2 regions of the Leucobacter allii genome follow, and region 1 is predicted to be linked to the other one. Evidence: riboswitches for the same ligand, from Rfam matches in the RefSeq annotation. Region 1 holds a riboswitch; the other holds the start of a gene.
The links. Region 1 has a riboswitch for glycine ahead of gcvP (aminomethyl-transferring glycine dehydrogenase). Riboswitches for the same ligand answer to the same signal wherever they lie in the genome.
Positions count from the first base shown of each region.

Region 2: it holds a riboswitch for glycine, as region 1 does, so the genes downstream of both, MUN78_RS11765 (L-serine ammonia-lyase) here and gcvP (aminomethyl-transferring glycine dehydrogenase) in region 1, are expected to answer to the same signal.

Region 1 is NZ_CP095045.1:2,275,552-2,280,967, reverse strand. It holds gene MUN78_RS10615 (amino acid permease) at 1-1,047, shown strand, start outside; glycine riboswitch at 1,084-1,177, shown strand; glycine riboswitch at 1,182-1,282, shown strand; gene gcvP (aminomethyl-transferring glycine dehydrogenase) at 1,334-4,180, shown strand; gene gcvT (glycine cleavage system aminomethyltransferase GcvT) at 4,275-5,402, shown strand.
Region 2 is NZ_CP095045.1:2,533,920-2,539,335, forward strand. It holds gene MUN78_RS11755 (APC family permease) at 1-1,908, shown strand, start outside; gene MUN78_RS11760 (hypothetical protein) at 2,072-2,701, opposite strand; glycine riboswitch at 2,962-3,057, shown strand; glycine riboswitch at 3,059-3,169, shown strand; gene MUN78_RS11765 (L-serine ammonia-lyase) at 3,466-4,818, shown strand; tRNA gene MUN78_RS11770 (tRNA-Lys) at 5,077-5,149, shown strand; gene MUN78_RS11775 (acyl-CoA thioesterase) at 5,331-5,416, opposite strand, start outside.

The DNA of each region.
Region 1 (5,416 bases):
TCCTTCGTCTCGATCGGCGTGCTCGTGCTCTTCGCCGTCATGGCGTTCGCGAGCGGCACCGTGAACTGGGGGAGCCTCCTCGACATCGCGCCCGACCCCGGGCAGTCCGCCTTCCTGCCGCACGGCGTGCTGCCGATCCTCTTCGCGCTGCCCTTCGCCATGTGGCTCTTCCTCGGCATCGAGGAGCTGCCCCTCGCTGCGGAGGAGTCGCACGATCCCGTCCGCGACATCCCGCGCGCCGGCCTCTGGGCCCGCGGCACCCTCATCGTCACCGGCCTCCTCGTGCTCCTGCTCAACACCGCCGTGCTCGGCGCCGAGGCCACGGGTGTCGCGGGGGAGCCGCTCCTCGACGGCTTCCGCGCGATCCTCGGCGACGATCTCGCCTGGGTCGCCGGTCTCCTCGCCCTCTTCGCGCTGTTCGGCCTGCTCGCTTCGCTGCAGGGAATCATGTTCGCCTACGGGCGCAACCTCTACTCCCTCTCCCGCGCGGGCTACTACCCCAAGTTCCTCTCGCTCACGGGCTCGCGCCAGACCCCCTGGGTCGCGCTCATCGCCGGGGCGATCATCGGCCTCGCCGCGCTCGTCATCGTGGAGCTCACGGGCGGCGACAGCGGCGTCGGCGGCGCCGTCGTCCTGAACATCGCCGTGTGGGGCGCCGTGCTCGCCTACTTCATGCAGATGCTGTCCTTCATCATCCTGCGCCGCAAGTACCCCGATGCGAAGCGACCGTATCGCAGCCCCTGGGGCGTGTTCGGCGCCGCGGCGGCGGCCGTGATCTCGGCGCTCATCTTCCTCGGCTTCCTGCTCAACGAGACCTTCCGTCCGGCCATCGTGGCGATCGTGGTGGTCTACGTCGTCGGCCTGCTCATCTTCGGGCTCTACACCCGCCACCGCCTCATCCTCTCGCCCGAGGAGGAGTACGCGGTCTCGGGCGGGCTCCACGGCGACCCGCAGCGCGAAGGCTACGGCGGGGAGGTCGAGGAGGAGCTCCTGGCGCTCGACGGCACGGACGCCGCCGGCGATCCCGATCGGCCGCGCGCCGTGTAGAGTGAGACCGCAGCAGCACATCTGAATACCGGCCATCACGTCATGGCGGGAGAGCCCGGGCCGAGCGCCCGGCGCCGTAGGAGCAACCCCTCCCCGGGAATCTCTCAGGCCCCCGTACCGTCACGACACGGCGACTCTGGAAAGCGGCAGGCGCGCGAGCGCCGGCTCACCGACGGTGCAAGGATGCGCCCGCCCGGGCGGGCGCATCCGAATCTCTCAGGTACCCATCACAGAGCGGGGAGGATCCTCTCGTCCGCTTCGTGCCCCGCACGACGTCCCCTCGGAGATCCTCGTGAGCCCCACCCCTCCAGCCAGCGCCTTCGCCGACCGGCACATCGGCGTGACCGCCCCCGCCGATGTGCGGGCCATGCTCGACCGCCTCGGCTACGCCGAGCTCGACGAACTCGTCGACGCCGCGGTCCCGAGCGCCATCCGCATGGACGGTCCGCTCGACCTCCCCGCCGGCGTCGGCGAGGAGCAGATCCTCGCCGAGCTCCGCGGCTTCGCGGCGAAGAACACCCCGATGGTCCAGATGATCGGGCAGGGCTTCTCGGACACGCACACGCCCCCGGTGATCCGTCGGAACGTCCTCGAGAGCCCCGCCTGGTACACCGCGTACACGCCGTACCAGCCGGAGATCTCGCAGGGACGCCTCGAGGCGCTCCTGAACTTCCAGACGATGGTCTCCGACCTCACGGCGCTGCCCGTGGCGAACGCCTCGATGCTCGACGAGAGCTCCGCGGCCGCCGAGGCCGTGCTCCTCATGCGCCGCGCCGGCAAGGCGTCGCCCACCGCGAAGGCCGTGCTCGACGCCGCGCTCTTCCCGCAGACCATCGCCGTGATCCGGGGCCGCGCCGAGGCGCTTGGCTTCGAGGTCGAGGTCGCCGACCTCGGCGCCGGGCTGCCCGAGGGGGAGCTCTTCGGCATCGTGCTGCAGCAGCCGGGCGACCGCGGCGCCGTCGTCGACCACGCGGCGACGATCGCCGCGGCGCGGGAGCGCGGCGCGATGGTGACCGTGATCGCCGATCTGCTCTCCCTCACCCTCATCGTGCCGCCGGGCGAGCAGGGCGCCGACGTCGCCGTGGGCAGCACCCAGCGCTTCGGCGTGCCGCTCTTCTTCGGCGGCCCCCACGCGGCGTACCTCGCGGTCCGCGCCGGGCTCGAGCGCTCGCTCCCCGGCCGCCTCGTCGGCGTGTCCAGGGACGCCGCGGGCCGACAGGCCTATCGGCTCGCGCTGCAGACCCGCGAGCAGCACATCCGCAGGGAGAAGGCGACGAGCAACATCTGCACCGCGCAGGCGCTGCTCGCCATCACGGCGTCGATGTACGCCGTGTACCACGGCCCCGAGGGGCTCCGGGCCATCGCCGAGCGCGTGCACGCGCACGCGAGGGCGCTCGCCGCGGCGCTCGCCGCCGCGGGGATCCCGCTCGCCTCGGCCTCGTTCTTCGACACGGTCGTCGCCGAGGTCCCCGGCCGCGCCGACGCGGTGATCGCGGCCGCGGCCGCGGCCGGGATCAACCTGCGCCGCATCGATGCGGGCACGGTCGGCGTCTCGACCGACGAGACCACGACGGCCGCGCACATCGCCGCCGTGGCGCGCGCCTTCGGCGCCGCCGAGCCGAGCGCGCCGGCGCCGGGCGCCGCGTTCCCGCCGGCGCTCGCCCGCACGAGCGACTACCTCAGCCACCCGATCTTCGCCACCGTGCGCTCCGAGACCCAGATGCTGCGGTACCTGCGCCGCCTCGCGGACCGCGACCTCGCGCTCGACCGCACGATGATCCCGCTCGGATCCTGCACGATGAAGCTCAACGCGACCGCCGAGATGGAGGCCATCTCCTGGCCGGAGTTCGCGGGCATCCACCCGTACGCGCCCGCCGAGCAGACCGTCGGCTGGCGCGAGCTCATCGCGGAGCTCGAGCGCCGACTGGTCGCCATCACCGGGTACGCCGGCATGTCGCTGCAGCCGAACTCGGGCGCGCAGGGCGAGCTCGCCGGCCTCCTCGCCATCCGCGGCTACCACCGCTCACGGGGCGAGGCGGACCGCACGGTCTGCCTCATCCCCGCCTCGGCGCACGGCACGAACGCGGCCTCCGCCGTGCTCGCCGGGATGCGCGTCGTCGTCGTGCGGAACACCGACTCCGGGCACATCGACCTCGACGATCTGCGCGCGAAGGTCGAGGCGCATCGCGACCAGCTCGCCGCGATCATGATCACCTACCCCTCCACCTACGGCGTCTACGACACGGACGTGCACGAGGTGTGCGGGCTCGTCCACGCCGCCGGCGGACAGGTCTACATCGACGGCGCCAACATGAACGCCCTCGTCGGCATCGCGCAGCCCGGGCGCTTCGGCGGCGACGTGTCGCACCTCAACCTGCACAAGACCTTCGCGATCCCGCACGGCGGCGGCGGCCCGGGCGTCGGCCCCATCGGGGTCGCCGAGCACCTGCTCCCGTTCCTCCCCGGCGATCCGCGCGGCGGGGGAGCGACGGGCGGCGCGGCGGTCGTCGCGACGATCTTCGGCTCCGCCGGGGTCCTCCCGATCTCCTACGCGTACATCGCGCTCATGGGAGCCGAGGGGCTCGCGCGGGCGACGCGGACGGCGCTCCTCAGCGCGAACTACATCGCCGCGAGGCTCGCCGAGCACTTCCCCGTGCTCTTCACGGGGGAGTCCGGCCTCGTCGCGCACGAGTGCATCCTCGACCTCCGCGAGCTCACCGCGCGTTCGGGCGTCACCGCCGAGGACGTCGCGAAGCGCCTCATCGACTTCGGCTTCCACGCGCCGACGCTCGCCTTCCCCGTCGCCGGGACGCTCATGGTCGAGCCCACGGAGTCCGAGGACCTCGGCGAGATCGAGCGCTTCATCGCGGCCATGATCGCGATCCGCGGCGAGATCGCGGACGTCGCCGAGGGCCGCTGCCCCCTCGGCGACTCGCCGCTGCGGCTCGCCCCGCACACGGCCGAAGCGCTGCTCGACGCGGACTGGGACCGGGCATACACCCGCGAGCGGGCCGCGTACCCGGTCGCCTCGCTCCGCGCCGACAAGTACTTCCCGCCGGTGGGGCGGATCGACGGTGCGCACGGCGATCGCAACCTCGTCTGCTCCTGCCCGCCGCCCGAGGCCTTCGCATGACCTGCCGAGCCGCGACCCCCGCGAATCCCACCCCGACGAATCCGACTCCCGCACACCCGACCCCGACGACACCGACCGACGAGAGCAGGACACCATGAGCGACCCCAGGCGCACCGCGCTCGGCGCCGAGCACGACGCGCTCGGCGCGACCTTGACCGACTTCGGCGGCTGGGAGATGCCGCTGCGGTACGGCTCCGAGCTCGCCGAGCACCGCGCCGTCCGTGAGGCGGCCGGGCTCTTTGACCTCTCCCATATGGGGGAGCTGCGCGTCACCGGAGCCGACGCCGCCGTCTTCCTCAACAGCGCACTCGTGGGGGACCTCGCGAGGGTCGCCGTGGGCCGCGCGAAATACTCGCTGATCTGCGCGGAGGACGGCGGGATCATCGACGACCTCATCGTCTACCGGCTCGGGGACGCGGAGTTCCTCGTCGTGCCGAACGCGGGCAACGCCGGGACCGTCGCGGCGGCCCTCGCGGAGCGCGCCGACGGCTTCGAGGTCCGTGTCGCCGACGAGACCGCGGAGACGAGCCTCATCGCCGTGCAGGGCCCGGCCTCGGCCGCGATCCTCGACGGGCTCCTGCCCGAACAGGATCGGGAGGCCGTCGCCGGCCTGCGGTACTACGCCGCGGCGCAGCTCGCGGTCGCCGGCGTGCCCGTGCTCCTCGCCCGCACCGGGTACACGGGCGAGGACGGGTTCGAGCTCTACGTGCCGAACGCGCGGGCCGCGGAGCTCTGGCGCGCCCTCCTCGCCGCGGGCGGGCCGCAGGGCCTCGTGCCGGCCGGACTCGCCGCGCGCGACTCCCTGCGGCTCGAAGCCGGGATGCCGCTCTACGGGCACGAGCTCAGCCTCGAGCTCACCCCCTTCGACGCGGGTCTCGCCCCCGTCGTCTCCTTCGCGAAGCCCGAGCGCTTCGTCGGGCGCGACGCGCTCGAGCGCCGTCGCGACGCACCCCCCGGCCTGACGCTCGTCGGGCTGCGGGGCGAGGGACGGCGCGCGGGGCGCGAGGGCTACGCGGTGCACGCCGCAGGGTCCGGGGTCGAGGCGGCGGCGATCGGCCGCATCACGAGCGGGCAGCCGAGTCCCACGCTCGGCGCCCCCATCGCGCTCGCCTATCTCGATCCCGCGTCGGCCGAGCCGGGCACCCGCGTCGAGGTCGACCTCCGCGGCAAGCGCGAGCCCTTCATCGTCGTCCCCCTGCCCTTCTACCGGCGCGGCGGGTGAGCGCGCCGCGAGAC
Region 2 (5,416 bases), 260 kb from region 1:
CACGCGCTGCGCTCGTGGCTGCTCGCCGAGACGGCTGAGCCGCCCGGGGAGCACGCCGGCCCGCACGGCCGACCGGGGCAGGAGCGCCGGGCCCACTGGCTCCGGGTGATGTGCCTCACCGGCGTCGACTACTTCTCCACCCTCGGCTACCAGCCGGCCATCGCCGCACTCGCCGCGGGCGCGGTCGCGCCGATCGCCACCATCGTGCTGGTCGCCGTCACCCTGCTCGGCGCCCTACCGGTGTACCGTCGCGTCGCGCGGGAGAGCCCCCACGGCACCGGCTCGATCTCGATGCTCGCCAGGCTCCTCCCCCGCTGGGGCGGCAAGCTCGCGATCCTGGCCCTCCTCGGCTTCGCCGCGACCGACTTCATGATCACCATGACCCTGTCGGCGGCGGACGCCACCGCGCACCTCGTCGAGAACCCCTTCGCGCCGCGCGGCTTCGCCGGCCAGGAGGTCGTCATCACGCTCGCGCTGCTCGCCGGTCTCGGCGTCGTCTTCCTCCGCGGCTTCCGCGAGGCGATCCGGCTCGCCACCGCGCTCGTCGCCGCGTTCCTCGCCGTGAACCTCGTGGTCGTCGTCGTCGCGATCGGCCATCTCGTGGCCGATCCGATCGTGATCGGCGACTGGTGGGGCGTGCTCACCGCGCAGCACGGCGATCCGCTGCTCGTCGTCGCGATCGCGCTCGTGGTCTTCCCGAAGCTCGCCCTCGGGCTCTCCGGCTTCGAGACCGGCGTCGCGGTCATGCCCCAGATCCGCGGCGACGCCGCGGACACCGCGGAGCGGCCCGAGGGCCGGATCCGGGGCGCGCGGCGCCTCCTCACCACCTCGGCGCTCATCATGAGCGGCTTCCTCGTCACCTCATCGATCACAACGGTCGCCCTCATCCCCGCCGCCGAGTTCCAGCCGGGCGGGGCGGCGAACGGCCGCGCCCTCGCCTACCTCGCCCACGCCTATCTCGGCGAGGGCTTCGGCACCGTCTACGACATCATCACGATCGCGATCCTCTGGTTCGCCGGCGCCTCGGCGATGGCGGGCCTGCTGAATCTCGTCCCGCGCTATCTGCCGCACTACGGCATGGCCCCCGCGTGGGCGCGCGCGACGCGGCCGCTCGTGCTCGTGTTCACCGCCGTCGCCTTCGCGATCACGGTGATCTTCGAGGCGAGCGTCGACGCGCAGGGCGGGGCGTACGCGACCGGCGTGCTCGTGCTCATCACCTCGGCGGCGGTCGCGGTGACGCTCACGGCGCGGGCGCGGAAGGAGCGCGGGGCGACCATCGGTTTCGGGATCGTGAGCCTCGTCTTCCTGTACACCACGGTCGCGAACATCATCGAGCGGCCCGACGGCATCAAGATCGCCGGCTGCTTCATCCTGGGGATCCTCGCGGTGAGCCTCGTCTCCCGCGTCCTCCGGTCGACGGAGCTGCGCGCGACCGCCGTGCGCCTCGAGCCCTCGGCCGCGGCGTTCATCGAGGCTCCCGGACAGCTCCGGCTGATCGCCCACACGCCGGACGATCTGTCGGCGGAGCGCTACGCCGCGAAGCTCGAGCACGCGCGGCGCGCGCATCGCCTGCCCGACGCCGACGCGCTCTTCATCGAGGTCGAGATCTCCGACAGCTCGGACTTCGAGGGCGAGCTGCTCGTGCGGGGCGTCGAACGCCACGGCTTCCGCGTGCTCGTGGTGCGCAGCAGTTCGGTGCCGAACGCCATCGCCGCGGTCGCGCTGCACCTGCGCGACGCGCTCGGCTGCACGCCGCACGTCTACTTCCGGTGGAACGAGGGGAATCCGATCGCCGGCTTCGCCCGCTTCCTGCTCTTCGGCGAGGGCGAGATCGCGCCGATGACGCGCGAGGTGCTGCGGGAGGCGGAGCCCGATCACACGCGCCGTCCGTGGGTGCACGTCGCCTGAGTGCGGTCGTCGACCGGAGAGGAAGGAACCGAGCCGCAGAACGCCTCTCGGCGGAAGGCCGCTCGAAGCGGCGAAAATTGGAGCCCGGGGTTACTGCGGCCCGGCACGAGAGATTCTACCGCAGTCTCCTCCGCGCACCAGGGCGGGTTCGGGCCCGGGCGCGTCAGGCGAGCGTGCCGTCCCGCCAGCGGCGCGCCCCCGCGTGCAGCTCCTGCGCGAGCGTCGAATAGCGCAGCGCCCGGGTGGTGAGCTGCGTCGCGTGCGCGTCGTCGTGCGCGTCCCGCGCGTCCGCGAGGTCGGCCGCGCCGAGCGCCATGAGGCGGCAGTAGCTTGCAGCGCGATCGAGCGCGGCGCCGAGATCCCCCGCGAAGACTCCGCGCAGGATCGTGTCGCACAGCCCCGCGATCGAGCCGGGGGTCACGGGCTCCGCGGCGCCGGCGACGACCGGATCGATGGTCGCCGAGGCGGCGCTCCCGCGCGTGAAGAGGTCGGCGGCCGCCTCGGGATCCGCGGCGACGACGCGACGCAGGAGGTAGAGGCGCCAGAGCACGCCGGCGAGGGAGTGCGTGCCCTCCGCCGCCCAGAGCTCCGCGATGTCGTCGATGCCGTCGCCCGAGGCGAGCCCGACGACCCGCTCGACGACCTGGGGATCGGCGCCGCGTCGCACCCGGTCCAGCAGCGCCCACGAGGTCTCCTGAGCGAGGCGGTGGGCCGCGCCGGGCTCGTCAGAGCCGATGATCCAGTCGAAATCGGCGGTGGGCTGCAGGATGGGACGCTGATGGTCTCGGTGCACGGAACTCCTCGGGTGTCTCCGCGGGGCCTGGCGCACGGGATGGTGCGCGATCTCCGGCCGCCCGCGGACCCGGAGAGTCTACGCCGCCGGGAGCCCGCGCGCATGGGAGCCGGGTTGGAATCCCGTCACGCGGCCCGGGCACGGGCCCGGCACCGTCGGGGCGCGGGCCCGATCCGACCGGGGCGCGTGCCGTGCGCGGTGCTTGGGGATCCGCCGCGGCGGTGCTATCGTCGGCTGCAATCAACGTGAATATCGGCCATCGAGCCGCAGCGGGAGAGTCCGGGGGCGTGCGACCCGGCGCCGTAGGAGCAAGCCCTCCCCGGGAATCTCTCAGGCACCCGTACCGCTGCAGCACGGCAACTCTGAAAAGCAGCCGCGACGCCGCGGCTCACCGAAGGTGCAAGGACGCGCTCGTCGCGAACGGACGGGGCGTTCGAATCTCTCAGGTCCCAGTACAGAGCGGGGAGGATCCCAGTCCGCCCGCGCGAACGCGCACCCCGTTCGGAGACCCCATGACCGCCGTTCCCGCCTCCCCCGCAGGCTCCCCAGCGACCGTACCCGCAGCCTCCCCCGCCGTACCCGCAGACTCCACGACCGCACCTGCAGACTCCCCGGCGACCGTACCCGCAGCCTCCCCCGCCGTCTCTTCCACGACGGCACCCGCTGCCCCGTCGCTCCCGCCCGCGCGGGCGCGATCGGGCACGAGCGTGTTCGAACTGTTCACGGTGGGCCTCGGCCCGTCGAGCTCGCACACCGTCGGACCGATGCGCGCCGCCCGCGGCTTCGTCGACCGAGTGCGCGCCGCGGGGCTCGTGGACCGGGTCGCCGGACTGCGCGTCGAGCTCACCGGCTCGCTCGCGGCGACCGGGCGCGGGCACGGCACCTTCACCGCCGTGCTGCTCGGACTGGAGGGCTTCGACCCCGGGACCGTGCTCCCCGACGAGGCGGATCGGGCGCTCGCCCGGATCCGCTCGGAGGGGACGGTCCGGCTCGCCGCCGAGCTGGGGTCCCCGACGGTCGAGCTCGACTTCGGCGTCGAGGATCTCGTGCTGCGCCCCCTCACCGTGCTGCCGAGACACACGAACGGGATGCGCTTCGCGGCCCTCGACGCCTCGGCCGCCCCGCTCCACGAGGAGCTCGCCTACTCGGTCGGTGGCGGCTTCGTCGTGCGGGAGGGCGAGGAGGAGTCCGGCGAATCCGCGGCCGGCCCGGCGGAGCCCTATCCGTTCCGCACGGCCGCCGAACTGCTCGCGCATGCCAGGGGGTCCGGGCGCTCGATCGCGGAGGTGATGCTCGCGAACGAACGGAGCCGGCACGAGGAACGGGATATCCAAGATGGCCTTGCCCGCATCTGGCAGGTCATGGAGGCCTGCAAGAACTCGGCGCTCACCCGCACGGGGCCCCTGCCCGGCGGCCTCGGCGTGCGACGCCGCGCGCCCGAGTGGCATCGGCGGCTGAGCGAGCGCGATCCGGATCGGGATCCGCGGTACTGGCAGGAGTGGATCAACCTCGTCGCGCTCGCCGTGAACGAGGAGAACGCCTCGGGAGGGCGCGTCGTCACGGCGCCGACGAACGGCGCGGCGGGTATCATCCCCGCGGTGCTCTTCTACGCCACGCACTACCACCCGGAGGCGGCGGGCTGGTGCGCGGCGCAGCGCCAGGAGGTCGTCGGGGAGTTCCTGCTCGCCGCCGCCGCGGTCGGCGCCCTCTACCGGGAGCAGGCGTCGATCTCCGGGGCCGAGGTCGGCTGCCAGGGCGAGGTCGGGTCCGCATCCTCGATGGCGGCGGCGGGACTCGCGCAGGTGCTCGGGGGCACCCCCGAGCAGGTGGAGAACGCCGCGGAGATCGCCATGGAGCACAACCTCGGCCTCACCTGCGACCCGGTCGGCGGTCTCGTGCAGATCCCCTGCATCGAGCGCAACGCGATCGCGGCCGGGAAGGCGGTCAACGCGGCGAACATGGCGCTCATGGGCGACGGCTCGCACCACGTCAGCCTCGATCAGGTGATCGCCACGATGCGCGAGACCGGGAAGGACATGAGCGACAAGTACAAGGAGACCGCGCTCGGCGGCCTCGCCGTGAGGGTCGGCGTCGGCGTGAACACCGTGGAATGCTGAGCGCGGATCGGGGCCCGGCACGGTGCGGATCCGGCGCGGATCCTGCGCCGCTTCGGGTCTGGGCGTCGCTTCGGGTCTGGGCGTCGCTTCGGTGAGCGATGCGGCTTCCGTCACACCGATCCGCACGATCCCGACTCACCGAAGCCGCATCGCTCACCCAAGCTGCACCTCGGCCCGAGCTCGGCGGGCGCGACCCTTCGCCGCTCGCGCCCGGGGCGGGATTCCCCTCCCCGAAAACACGGTAGATTAGTGAGGCACGGGCCTCTAGCTCAGTTGGTAGAGCATCGGACTTTTAATCCGCGGGTCGTGGGTTCGAGTCCCACGGGGCCTACCGCGTTCCCCGCCCCGATTCAGCGGAACGCCCTCCACAAGTCGGGACGGCGCCGGGGTCCGAACGGGACGGGCGAGACGCCCTCACCTCGCCCCGGCACCGGCCGAGAGGGTTCCCGCGAGGAGCCGAGCACCGTTACCCGGAGCTCCCCGCGGGAGTCTGCGCGCGATCCGCGCCGTCGTCATCCCCCGAGGGAGACGGGCATGCGATCGCGATCGTACGTGATGCCGTTGAAGCCGTGCGGGGCGGGCGAGCCGTCCGCCCCGA